Regions from separate parts of the Pantoea sp. XAF26B01_ASV70 genome, predicted to be linked through region 1. Evidence: predicted binding sites of a transcription regulator. Region 1 holds the regulator's gene; each other region holds the start of a gene.

Region 1 (3,277 bases):
TCCGGACAGCAGCACCGGTTTACGACCGATGCGATCGGAAAGCGGTCCCCAGAAGAGCTGACCCACGGCGAAGCCGCCCAGGAAGAGACTCATACTGGCGCTGATCAGACCGGGTGAAGTGTTAAAGGTTTGCTGCATCGCACCAAAGGCGGGCAGGTACATATCAGTGGCTAAAAAGCCCAGCATGCTCAGCAGGGCAAGGTAGGGCATAAACCCTTTATTCGACAGCATCTGATTCTCATTTTTGCAGGATAAACGCGGCAGAGTGTAAAAGGTGCGTTTGCTGCTGTGAAACGGTAATATTTGCCGATTGCTGTTAAAATTTTTGAAGGCAGATTATGTGGTCAGAATATGCATTAGAGGTGGTTGACGCTGTCGCCCGTGGAGGAAGCTTCAGCGCCGCCGCGCAGGAGTTACATCGGGTGCCCTCTGCCATCAGCTATACGGTGCGTCAGCTGGAAAACTGGCTGGCGGTACCGCTGTTTGAACGGCAGCATCGCGAAGTGGTTCTGACCCCGGCGGGTGAGCATTTTGTCCGGGAAGGGCGCAGCGTCATCAAAAAAATGCTTGCCACCCGGCGACAGTGTCAGCAGCTGGCTAACGGCTGGCGCGGCCAGCTAAGCATAGCCGTTGACCGTATCGCTAAACCTCAGCGCACCCGACAACTGGTCAAAGATTTCTATCGCCACTTTCCCGATATGGAGCTGATTATCAGCTATGAAGTCTTTAACGGCGTCTGGGATGCGCTGGCCGATGGCCGGGTGGAAGTGGCGATTGGTGCCACTCAGGCGATACCGGTGGGCGGACGCTTTGCTTTTCGGGATATGGGCACGCTTAACTGGCGCTGCGTGGTTGCGCCCGACCATCCTCTGACACAGGCGAGCCAGATAGATGATGACACGCTGCGGAGCTGGCCCTCCCTTGTGCTGGAAGATACTTCTCGCGCACTGCCGCGTCGTATGACATGGACGCTGGATAACCAGCGCCGGCTGGTGGTGCCGGAGTGGCAAACCGGGCTGGAGTGCGTGCAGGCGGGATTGTGTGTGGCGATGGTGCCCGGTCACCTGGCCAGGCCACTGCTCGACAGCGGCGAGCTGGTTGAACTGACGCTGCCGGTGGCGTTTCCGGACAGTCCATGCTGCGTCAGCTGGGCAGAAGATCGCGCATCACCCGCGACAGGCTGGTTGCTCAGCTATCTGGGTGATGCGCAAACGCTTAATCAGGAGTGGTTAAGCGAGCATTAACGGCGATAGTCGCGGAACGGGCCATCGGCCACGGAACGGCGCTCAATCAGCGTGGGATGGACCTCAATCGTTTGTGACACTTCGCGCTTACTGGTAATGCGGTCCAGCAGCATTTCCAGCGCTTTCTCACCCAGCTGGGCTTTAGGCTGATGCACCGTGGTCAGGGCCGGTGCAAAATAGCGGGCGTTGCGCACGTTGTCATAGCCGATCACCGAAATATCCTGGGGGACGCGCAAACCCATCTCGTCGGCGGCGCAAATCGCGCCCATCGCCATGATGTCACCGCCACAGAACACCGCCGTCGGACGCTGCTTCTGCGACAGGATCTGCTGCATCGCCTGATAGCCCGACTCCGGCTCAAAGTCACCCTGCACAATCCACTCGGCGCGTGGCTGAATACCCGCTTCTTCCATCGCCTTCAGGAAACCGGCATGACGTCCGCCACCGGTGTTACGCTCCATCTGGCCGGGGATTGCACCAATATCCCGGTGTCCGCGTTCAATCAGATAGCGTCCCGCCAGATAGCCGCCCTGGAAAGCATTATCCAGTACCGTGTCGGTGAAGTCGGCGCGCGACTCGCCCCAGTCCATCACCACCATCGGGATATTGCGGTTCTCTTCCAGCATCTGCAGCAGATCGTCCGGATATTCAGAGCACATCACCAGCAGCCCATCGACGCGTTTCTGCGCCATCATGCTGAGATAGGCGCGCTGTTTTTGCAGATCGTTATGCGCATTACCCAGAATCAGCGTATAGCCTTTGTCAAAGCAGTGATTTTCAACCGCTTCGATAATTTCAGCGAAATAGGGCGCTTCGCTGGAGGTGGCAAGCAGGCCCAGCGTTTTGGTGTGGTTCACTTTCAGGCTGCGCGCCACGGCGCTCGGCGAGTAGTGCAGTTCTTTAATCGCCTGCCAGACCGCGTTGCGCGTCTCTTCAGCCACAAAGCGGGTTTTATTGATGACGTGCGAAACGGTGGTCGTTGAGACGCCAGCGCGTTTCGCCACATCTTTAATTGTTGCCATGAAAATCGGACTCCGGTGCTTATCTAACTCTATGATAAGCGTAGTGTTAAACGTTTGCGTCTGCTCAGGGTTTTTTCCGCAAAAATGCAGCTTTTAAGGCCAGTCAACAGGCCGCTGGCGGCGTAAAAGCGCCTGAAAACGTGCGCAAACGGAATCAGGGTTGCGCGCGTTGCGCAACAAAGGCGGGATTCTAACAAGGCTGAACGGATAAAACGAGATTTTTACCGGGCCCTGTGGGAAAATGCGATACCCCTACTGATTGTGTGACTAAGGAGCAAGCAATGAGTACCGATCTTAAACTGGCTTTAATGACCACCGCGGGCTGTCTGCTGATGATTGTGGCCTTTAGTTTTACCGCTATTCTGCACTAAAAAAAAAGCCGGGATTATCCCGGCTCTCTTCTGGTTGTTCTGCTGCTCAGCGTATGGTTTTTGGCGTCATCACCCGACGGGCACCAATATAGTGGCGCTGCCAGTAATCTTCTCCTAAAGCGCTGATCTGAATATCTTTGCCGGTGCGTGGCGACTGGATAAACTTGCCATCACCCAGGTAAACGCCGACATGGTCCGCAGTACCACGACCATTGATACGGAAGAAGACCAGATCGCCTTTCTCCAGCGACTCACGCTTGATCGGCGCGGCGTCACGCAGGTGGTACATCTCGTTAGCGGTACGTGGGATCTTAAACTTCACCAGATCTTTATAGGCGTACCAGACCAGGCCGCTGCAATCGAAACCGGTATGGGGAGAGGTGCCGCCCCACTGATAGGGTTTACCCAACTGACCCATCAGCTTGGTCATCGCGGTTTCGCGGGCCTTCTGGTAGCGCTGACGGTGAGATTTGCTCATCTTAATCGTGCCGGTCTCGCTGGTGGTGACCTCAGCGGTTTTCAGCAGGCGCTGATGACCATAACGTTTTTTCTCTTTGTTCTTACTGAGACGGGCGGTTTTTAGCGAGGTCTTCTTAGCAGGCGTCTGTTTCGCGGTGAGTTCGACTTTTTTCAGTTTTTT
Region 2 (3,277 bases), 770 kb from region 1:
GGTCGGTATGCGCCAGCGGCGTCAGGAGCTGGTGGTCTATCGCACGCTGGGTGCCGGTAAACGCCTGCTGCGCACGACGCTGTGGTGTGAGTTTGCGCTGCTTGGCGTGGTCTCCGGCGTGGCGGCCGCGATGGGGGCAGAAGCGGCGTTATGGGGATTACAGACAAAGATTTTCGATTTCCCGTGGCAGCCTGACTGGACCCTGTGGCTAGCGCTGCCGTTGTGTGGCGCGCTGCTGTTATCGCTGTGCGGTGGCTGGCTGGGGATCCGATTACTGAAAGGGAAGGCGCTGTTCAGGAAGTTTGATGCGGCGTAAGGGAGTGTAGGCATAAGGCTGCACTAAGCCCGCCTTTGACCTTCATCCAGATCGCACCCATCACCAGCAAGCGGGTAACGGGAAACGAAGAGCAAAGCGTCACGCGCCAGGGATGGCGCGTGCCGAGCTGGCAGGGATGCCGTTTTTGCGTCTTTGCGATCGTTTCCCGTTACCGGCGTCTCCCTCTGACTTAAAGGCGACTGCTCAATCGCTCTAAGCTGCCTGGTAAAGCCATCATCAGACTCAGGTGCGGGAAACTACAGTTTTTCAACCGCCCAGGCGATGCCGCTGGCGTACGCTTCCGGTAGCTGCGGCACCAGCGCATTAAGGGCAGCCCTGAGCCGTTCTGTATCGCTGTCGGTCAGATTCAGATGGCCCACTTTACGACCCGGACGCACCTCTTTGTCATACCAGTGCAGATGCACCAGCGGCTGCTGCAGCCAGCTCAGATTCACGTCGGTGCCAATCAGATTGACCATCGCCGACGGCGCAAACACCACCGGCTGCGGTAATGCCAGGCCAAGAATGGCGCGCAGATGCAGCTCAAACTGGCTGATCGACGCACCGTTCTGCGTCCAGTGCCCACTGTTATGGACGCGCGGCGCCAGCTCATTGATCAGCAATCCCTCTGGCGTAATGAAACACTCCATCGCCATTACGCCGACGTAATTCAGTTCCTGCATGATCGCACTCAGCATCGCTTCGGCCTGCTGCTGCTGTGCCTGATCCGCCTGCGGCAGCGCAACGCTGGTGCGCAGAATGCCATCCTGATGCAGGTTATGCGTCAGCGGATAGAACACCACCTGGCCATCGTGACCGCGCGCCCCTACCAGTGAGACTTCACCGGAAAAGTTGATGCCCTGCTCAACGATGCATTCGCCGTAGCACGCCTCCGGCAGGGTGTGAGTCTCATCAGCACGCAGACGCCACTGACCCCGGCCGTCGTAACCGCCGGTGCGGCTTTTCACAATCGCTAACTCGCCCAGCGAGTCGAACACCGCTGGCCATTCGCTTTTATCTGCCAGGAACTGCCACGGCGCGGTGGCCAGTCCCAGCTGATCCAGCAGCTGTTTCTGCGTCAGACGATCCGCCAGACGCGGAAAGATATCGCGGTTAACAAAGGCTGGATGGCTGGCCAGTTCACGCGTCAGCGCCGTCTCCGGCCAGCGTTCGATTTCGGCGGTGATCACGCTGTCGGCGATAGGGAGCGCGGTGGGATCGGCGTCTAAGCCCACCGGATACACTGCGATGCCCAGGGGTTCACCCGCCTGACGCAGCATACGACCTAACTGGCCGTTGCCCAGTACGCAAACCGGCTTCATGCATCCACCCGCGGATCGGGATGGTTCAGCACCTCATCGGTCTGGCTCTGACGCCAGGTGGTCAGGCGTAACGCCAGCGCACTGTCATGCAGCGCCAGAATCTGCGCCGCCAGCAGCGCGGCATTGGCTGCGCCCGCCTTGCCAATTGCCAGCGTACCGACCGGAATACCGCGCGGCATCTGCACAATCGAATAGAGGCTATCGACGCCGCTCAGTGCTGCGCTCTGCACCGGCACACCCAGCACCGGCACCAGCGTTTTTGCCGCCAGCATACCCGGCAGATGTGCCGCGCCACCTGCGCCAGCAATAATCACCTGAAGACCCTTGTCGGCTGCCGTTTCGGCGAAGCTGAACAGTTTATCCGGGGTGCGGTGCGCAGAGACCACTTCAACATCAAAAGGGACGTCCAGGCTGGAGAGGATTTCAGCGGCGAACTGCATGGTGGCCCAGTCACTTCTGGAACCCATAACAATGGCGATGCGGGCCGGGGCGTTGGATGACATGGGGTCAACTCCTGTGAATGAACAAACAGACCTGGCCGGGCGGACAGGTTTTGAAGGGCACCGAGAATAGCATGAGAAGCACGCAAGGAAAACGGTTGCGTCGGGCTTAAGGTCGTGGATTTAACCGCAGATTAAAAGTCGAAATGGATAAGCTGAATGCCACTGGCGTCGAGCTGGATCATGGAACCCCGGCTATGCCAGGCACCCAGCACCGCGCGTTGCGCCGGTTCACCCTGCAGGCTCAGCGTATGAATCGCCGGGCGATGAGTGTGACCGTGGATTAACAGTGGCACCTGCTGGCGCAGCATAGTGGCGACGACCGCTTCCTGATTCACATCCATGATGGTCTGGGATTTATGCTGATTGGCCTGTTTACTGTCGGCGCGCATCCGGGCGGCAATGCGTTTACGTATCCATAACGGCAACGCGAGAAACAGCCGCTGGATCCAGGGATTATGCACTTTGGCCCGAAAACGCAGGTAACCCGCATCGTCGGTACAGAGCGTATCGCCATGCATGATCAGCAACCGATGGCCGTAGAGCGTCAGCACCTGCTCTTCCGGCAGCAGCGTCATGCCGCAGGCCTGCGCAAAGCGTCGGCCAATCAGGAAGTCGCGATTGCCATGGATAAAGTAAACCGGAACCGGCAGGGCGCGCAGGGCGCGGGCAACCTGCTGATGCAGCGGATTGGGATCATCGTCGCCAATCCAGGCTTCAAACAGATCGCCGAGAATATAGAGCGCGTCGCAGTGGGGCGCTTCGCGCTGTAAAAAATGCAGAAAACCGGCGGTAATCGCCGGTTCTTCCTGACACAGATGGAGATCTGCGATAAACAGCGTGCGCGACATTACTCGCTGACGGTCACTTTCTGGATAACGACGTCGTCTTTTGGCACATCCTGGTGCATGCCGCTGCGGCCGGTAGAGACCGCTTTGATCTTCTCGACCACATCCATACCTTCAACCACTTCAGCGAATACGCAGTAGCCCCAGCCCTGAACGCTTTCGTCACGGAAGTTCAGGAAGTCGTTGTCAGCTACGTTGATGAAAAACTGTGCGGTCGCAGAGTGCGGCGCAGAGGTACGTGCCATTGCCAGCGTACCTTTGGTGTTTTTCAGGCCATTGCTGGCTTCGTTC
Region 3 (3,277 bases), 1.5 Mb from region 1:
GGCCTTCACCGACAATGCCTGAGAGCGCCACGGCATCGGTCGGTGACAGCACCGCCGCCAGCGCAAAGGCAGGGATCAGCGGGATACCAGGTACCAGCCAGTAGATCAGATAGCCGATGCCGATCACGGTAATCAGGACCAGCGCCAGTGCTAAGCCAATTATCTCGCGACCATGATGCAGGAACTCACTGATCGGCGTCTTCCAGCCATCCGCGAACAGCAGCGGCGGAATAAAGAGCACCAGAAACAGCTCCGGGTCAAAGTCGACATGCAGACCAAAAGTTGGCCAGGCCAGCATCGCACCCACGGCGATCTGAACCAGCGGCAACGGGATCTGAAAAGGGAGGATACGAGCCGCGACGCCAGAGAGCGACACGACCAGCGTCATGATGAGAATTGTAAAAAAGATTTCCATGCTTTCCTTAGGCGTCGTTTCTTTCAATCATTGGTTAAGCGCTAAAGTGTAAAACAAACTGCGGTGAAGATTGTCAGCTACGCGTGCGCCGGGCGGGAAAATAGTGAAAAATTCCGGACGTGCAGCCGCACGCCCGGTTGTACAGTCAGATCGCCCAGCCACCGGCGTAAAACGCCACCAGCGCGATAGCAATAATGACGGTGCCGACGTTGAGCTTGCGCCATTCCCCCGCGAAGAGACGCCCCACGACCAGGCTGGCGAAGCCGATCATAATGCCGGTGACGATGTTACAGGTGAGCACGATAATCACCGCCGTTAACAGGCCCGACATCGCATCGACAAAATCATTAAAGTCGACTTTCGCCACATTACTGAGCATCAGCAGACCCACATACATTAATGCAGGCGCGGTGGCGTAAGCCGGCACCAGATACGCCAGCGGTGACATAAACAGAATGGCAAGGAACAGCAGGCCGACCACAATCGCGGTAAGACCGGTTTTACCCCCCGCCGCCGTTCCTGCCGCCGATTCGATATAAACCGCAGCCGGTGACGCGCCCACCAGACCCGCGAACAGGCTGCTGACGGAGTCGCTAGTCAGCGCACGGCCACCATTGATAATCTGGCCCTGTTTATCCAGCAGATTTGCCTGACCCGCGACCGCGCGAATGGTGCCGGTCGCGTCAAAGACCGCCGTCATCACCAGTGCCAGCACGCTTGGCAGCACGACCGGCTGCATCGCGCCCATAATGTCGAGGCTGAACAGCAGCGACTCACCGCTGGCATCACGCAGGCTCGGCAGCGCAAACAATCCTTTGTAGCTCACCGCCGGATCGAAAATCAGCCCCAGCAGCGAAATGGCGATAATTGTCATGAGAATACCGCCGGGCATCCGGCGCTTCTCCAGTCCAATAATTGCTGCCAGTCCCAGCAGCGTCATCATTACCGGAAAAGTGGTGAAGTGCCCCAGCGCCACCGGCAGGCCCGGTGCCGGGTTTTTCACTACCAGGCCTACACCGTCAGCCGCAATCAGCAGCAAAAACAGGCCAATTCCGACGCCGGTGCCGTGCGCCACGCCCATCGGCAGGTTACGCAGGATCCAGGCTCGAATGCCGGTCACTGAGATCAGGGTAAACAGCAGACCCATCAGGAACACCGCGCCCAGCGCTACCGGCACGCTGATGTGCTGGCCCAGCACGAGGCTGAAAGCGGTAAAGGCGGTTAAGGAGATTGCACAGCCAATCGCCATCGGCAGATTGGCCCACAGTCCCATAATGATGGAACCAAAGCTGGCAACCAGGCAGGTGGCGACAAACACGGCAGTAGGGGGAAAACCGGCCTTGCCCAGCATTCCTGGCACCACGATAACGGAGTAGACCATCGCCAGGAAGGTGGTAAGTCCGGCCAGAATTTCCTGGCGCACGCTGCTGCCGCGCGCCGAGATCGAGAACCAGGCGTCCAGTTTTCCACTGGCCGGGCGTGATTCAGTTGACATAGTTGAGCCTCAAAAATTTTTGTTGTGTGGATCGCTCTGCGACCATCGCTGTCCCTGGAATAAGCGGGTAGACGGCGTCACTGTCGGGTTTTACCCGGCAGGCAAACGTTTACCTTGCCGCAGATAGTTGGCCGCCAGAAGCGGCCAGATAAAAAGGCATGCGATTATCCGGCGTTTAGCGGCACATTTTCAACTGTCAGAGGGAGATTCTTCAGCATAAAGATCAGGCTTAAGTGGCCAGCAGCCACGTGGCCCAAGCCGACGTCAAACGCTGACGCCCTGAAGTTAACGCGATTTTCAGGGGGATGCGCACCGGCGCAGCCGTGATGAGACACGACCCGCCAGTGGAAGAGGGGAATTAACCTGGCAGCGAAAGCTCGCCGCCCTGATCGATCGCGCGCTGCCAGGCGGCACGCTGTTGCACAGTCTGCAGCCATTTCTGGCTGGCGGGCATCTGCTCCAGTCCGACACGTCGCGCAAGCGCCAGCAGCGGAAAGCTCATCTGGATATCAGCGATACTGAAGCGCTGACCGGCGAACCAGGGATTTGCAGCCAGATGCTGTTCGATCATCTGCATGTGTGGCTTAAGCTGTTTATCCAGGAACGCTTTCTGCACGCCTTTACCGAATGCCGCCCCGACCGGACGCAGCAGCCACGGCACCGGTGCTTTACCCATCTGACCGAAGATCAGCTTCATCACCAGCAGCGGCATCAGCGAGCCTTCGGCATAGTGCAGCCAGTAGCGGCACTGCAGCCGCGACGCCTCATCACTCACTTTGAGCCGGAACTCGTGATCATATTTCTCTTCAAGGTATTCGAGAATGGCACCTGACTCTGCCACTACCTGGTTCCCGTCGGTAATCACCGGTGATTTTCCCAGTGGATGCACTTTTTTCAGCGCCTCCGGGGCCAGCATGGTCGGTTCGCGTTGATAGCGTTTAATCTGGTACGGCACTTCCAGCTCTTCCAGCAGCCACAGCACCCGATGCGAGCGCGATTTCTCAAGATGGTGAACGGTGATCATCATGATTCCCTGTGTTTTGACCTTCACCAAGTATAGACGTCACTCCACATCCGGATGTTTATCATCCTGTTCCGGGTCAAGCAGCACCGCACCCGAGCCCTGCTGACCCAGCCGGTCGCCGGGATTGCGCAGCGGGCAGTCGCGCATCGACAAACAGCCGCAGCCGATACAGCCATCCAGGTCATTACGCAGGCGGGTCAGGGTTTCAATGCGCTTATCCAGCTCTTCGCGCCAGTGCTGCGTCAGCGCATCCCACTCCGGTGTCGACATGCGCTTGTCAGGCGGAATGTGATCCAGGCTGTCACTGACCGTTGCCAGCGGAATGCCGATACGCTGCGCAATC

Evidence for each region. The regulator PurR, encoded in region 1, represses purine synthesis genes. The targets are predictions, from matches to a motif close to CANGCAAACGTTTGCNTG.
Region 2: a site for PurR is predicted at 2,226-2,243, ahead of purE (5-(carboxyamino)imidazole ribonucleotide mutase). Genes of this name have one in related genera too.
Region 3: a site for PurR is predicted at 2,009-2,026, ahead of ACX8ZY_RS18310 (NCS2 family permease). Genes of this name have one in related genera too.

What each region holds. Positions count from the first base shown of each region.
Region 1 covers NZ_CM137251.1:2,374,638-2,377,914, reverse strand. Annotated here, with positions in the region: gene punC (purine nucleoside transporter PunC) at 1-231, opposite strand, end outside; gene punR (DNA-binding transcriptional activator PunR) at 339-1,244, shown strand; gene purR (HTH-type transcriptional repressor PurR) at 1,241-2,266, opposite strand; gene cydH (cytochrome bd-I oxidase subunit CydH) at 2,548-2,637, shown strand; gene ACX8ZY_RS11115 (C40 family peptidase) at 2,684-3,277, opposite strand, start outside.
Region 2 covers NZ_CM137251.1:3,146,382-3,149,658, reverse strand. Annotated here, with positions in the region: gene ybbP (putative ABC transporter permease subunit YbbP) at 1-316, shown strand, start outside; gene purK (5-(carboxyamino)imidazole ribonucleotide synthase) at 574-1,638, opposite strand; gene purE (5-(carboxyamino)imidazole ribonucleotide mutase) at 1,635-2,141, opposite strand; gene lpxH (UDP-2,3-diacylglucosamine diphosphatase) at 2,273-2,989, opposite strand; gene ppiB (peptidylprolyl isomerase B) at 2,989-3,277, opposite strand, start outside.
Region 3 covers NZ_CM137251.1:3,870,823-3,874,099, forward strand. Annotated here, with positions in the region: gene ACX8ZY_RS18305 (Na+/H+ antiporter) at 1-415, opposite strand, end outside; gene ACX8ZY_RS18310 (NCS2 family permease) at 561-1,910, opposite strand; gene ACX8ZY_RS18315 (glutathione S-transferase family protein) at 2,269-2,934, opposite strand; gene soxR (redox-sensitive transcriptional activator SoxR) at 2,974-3,277, opposite strand, start outside.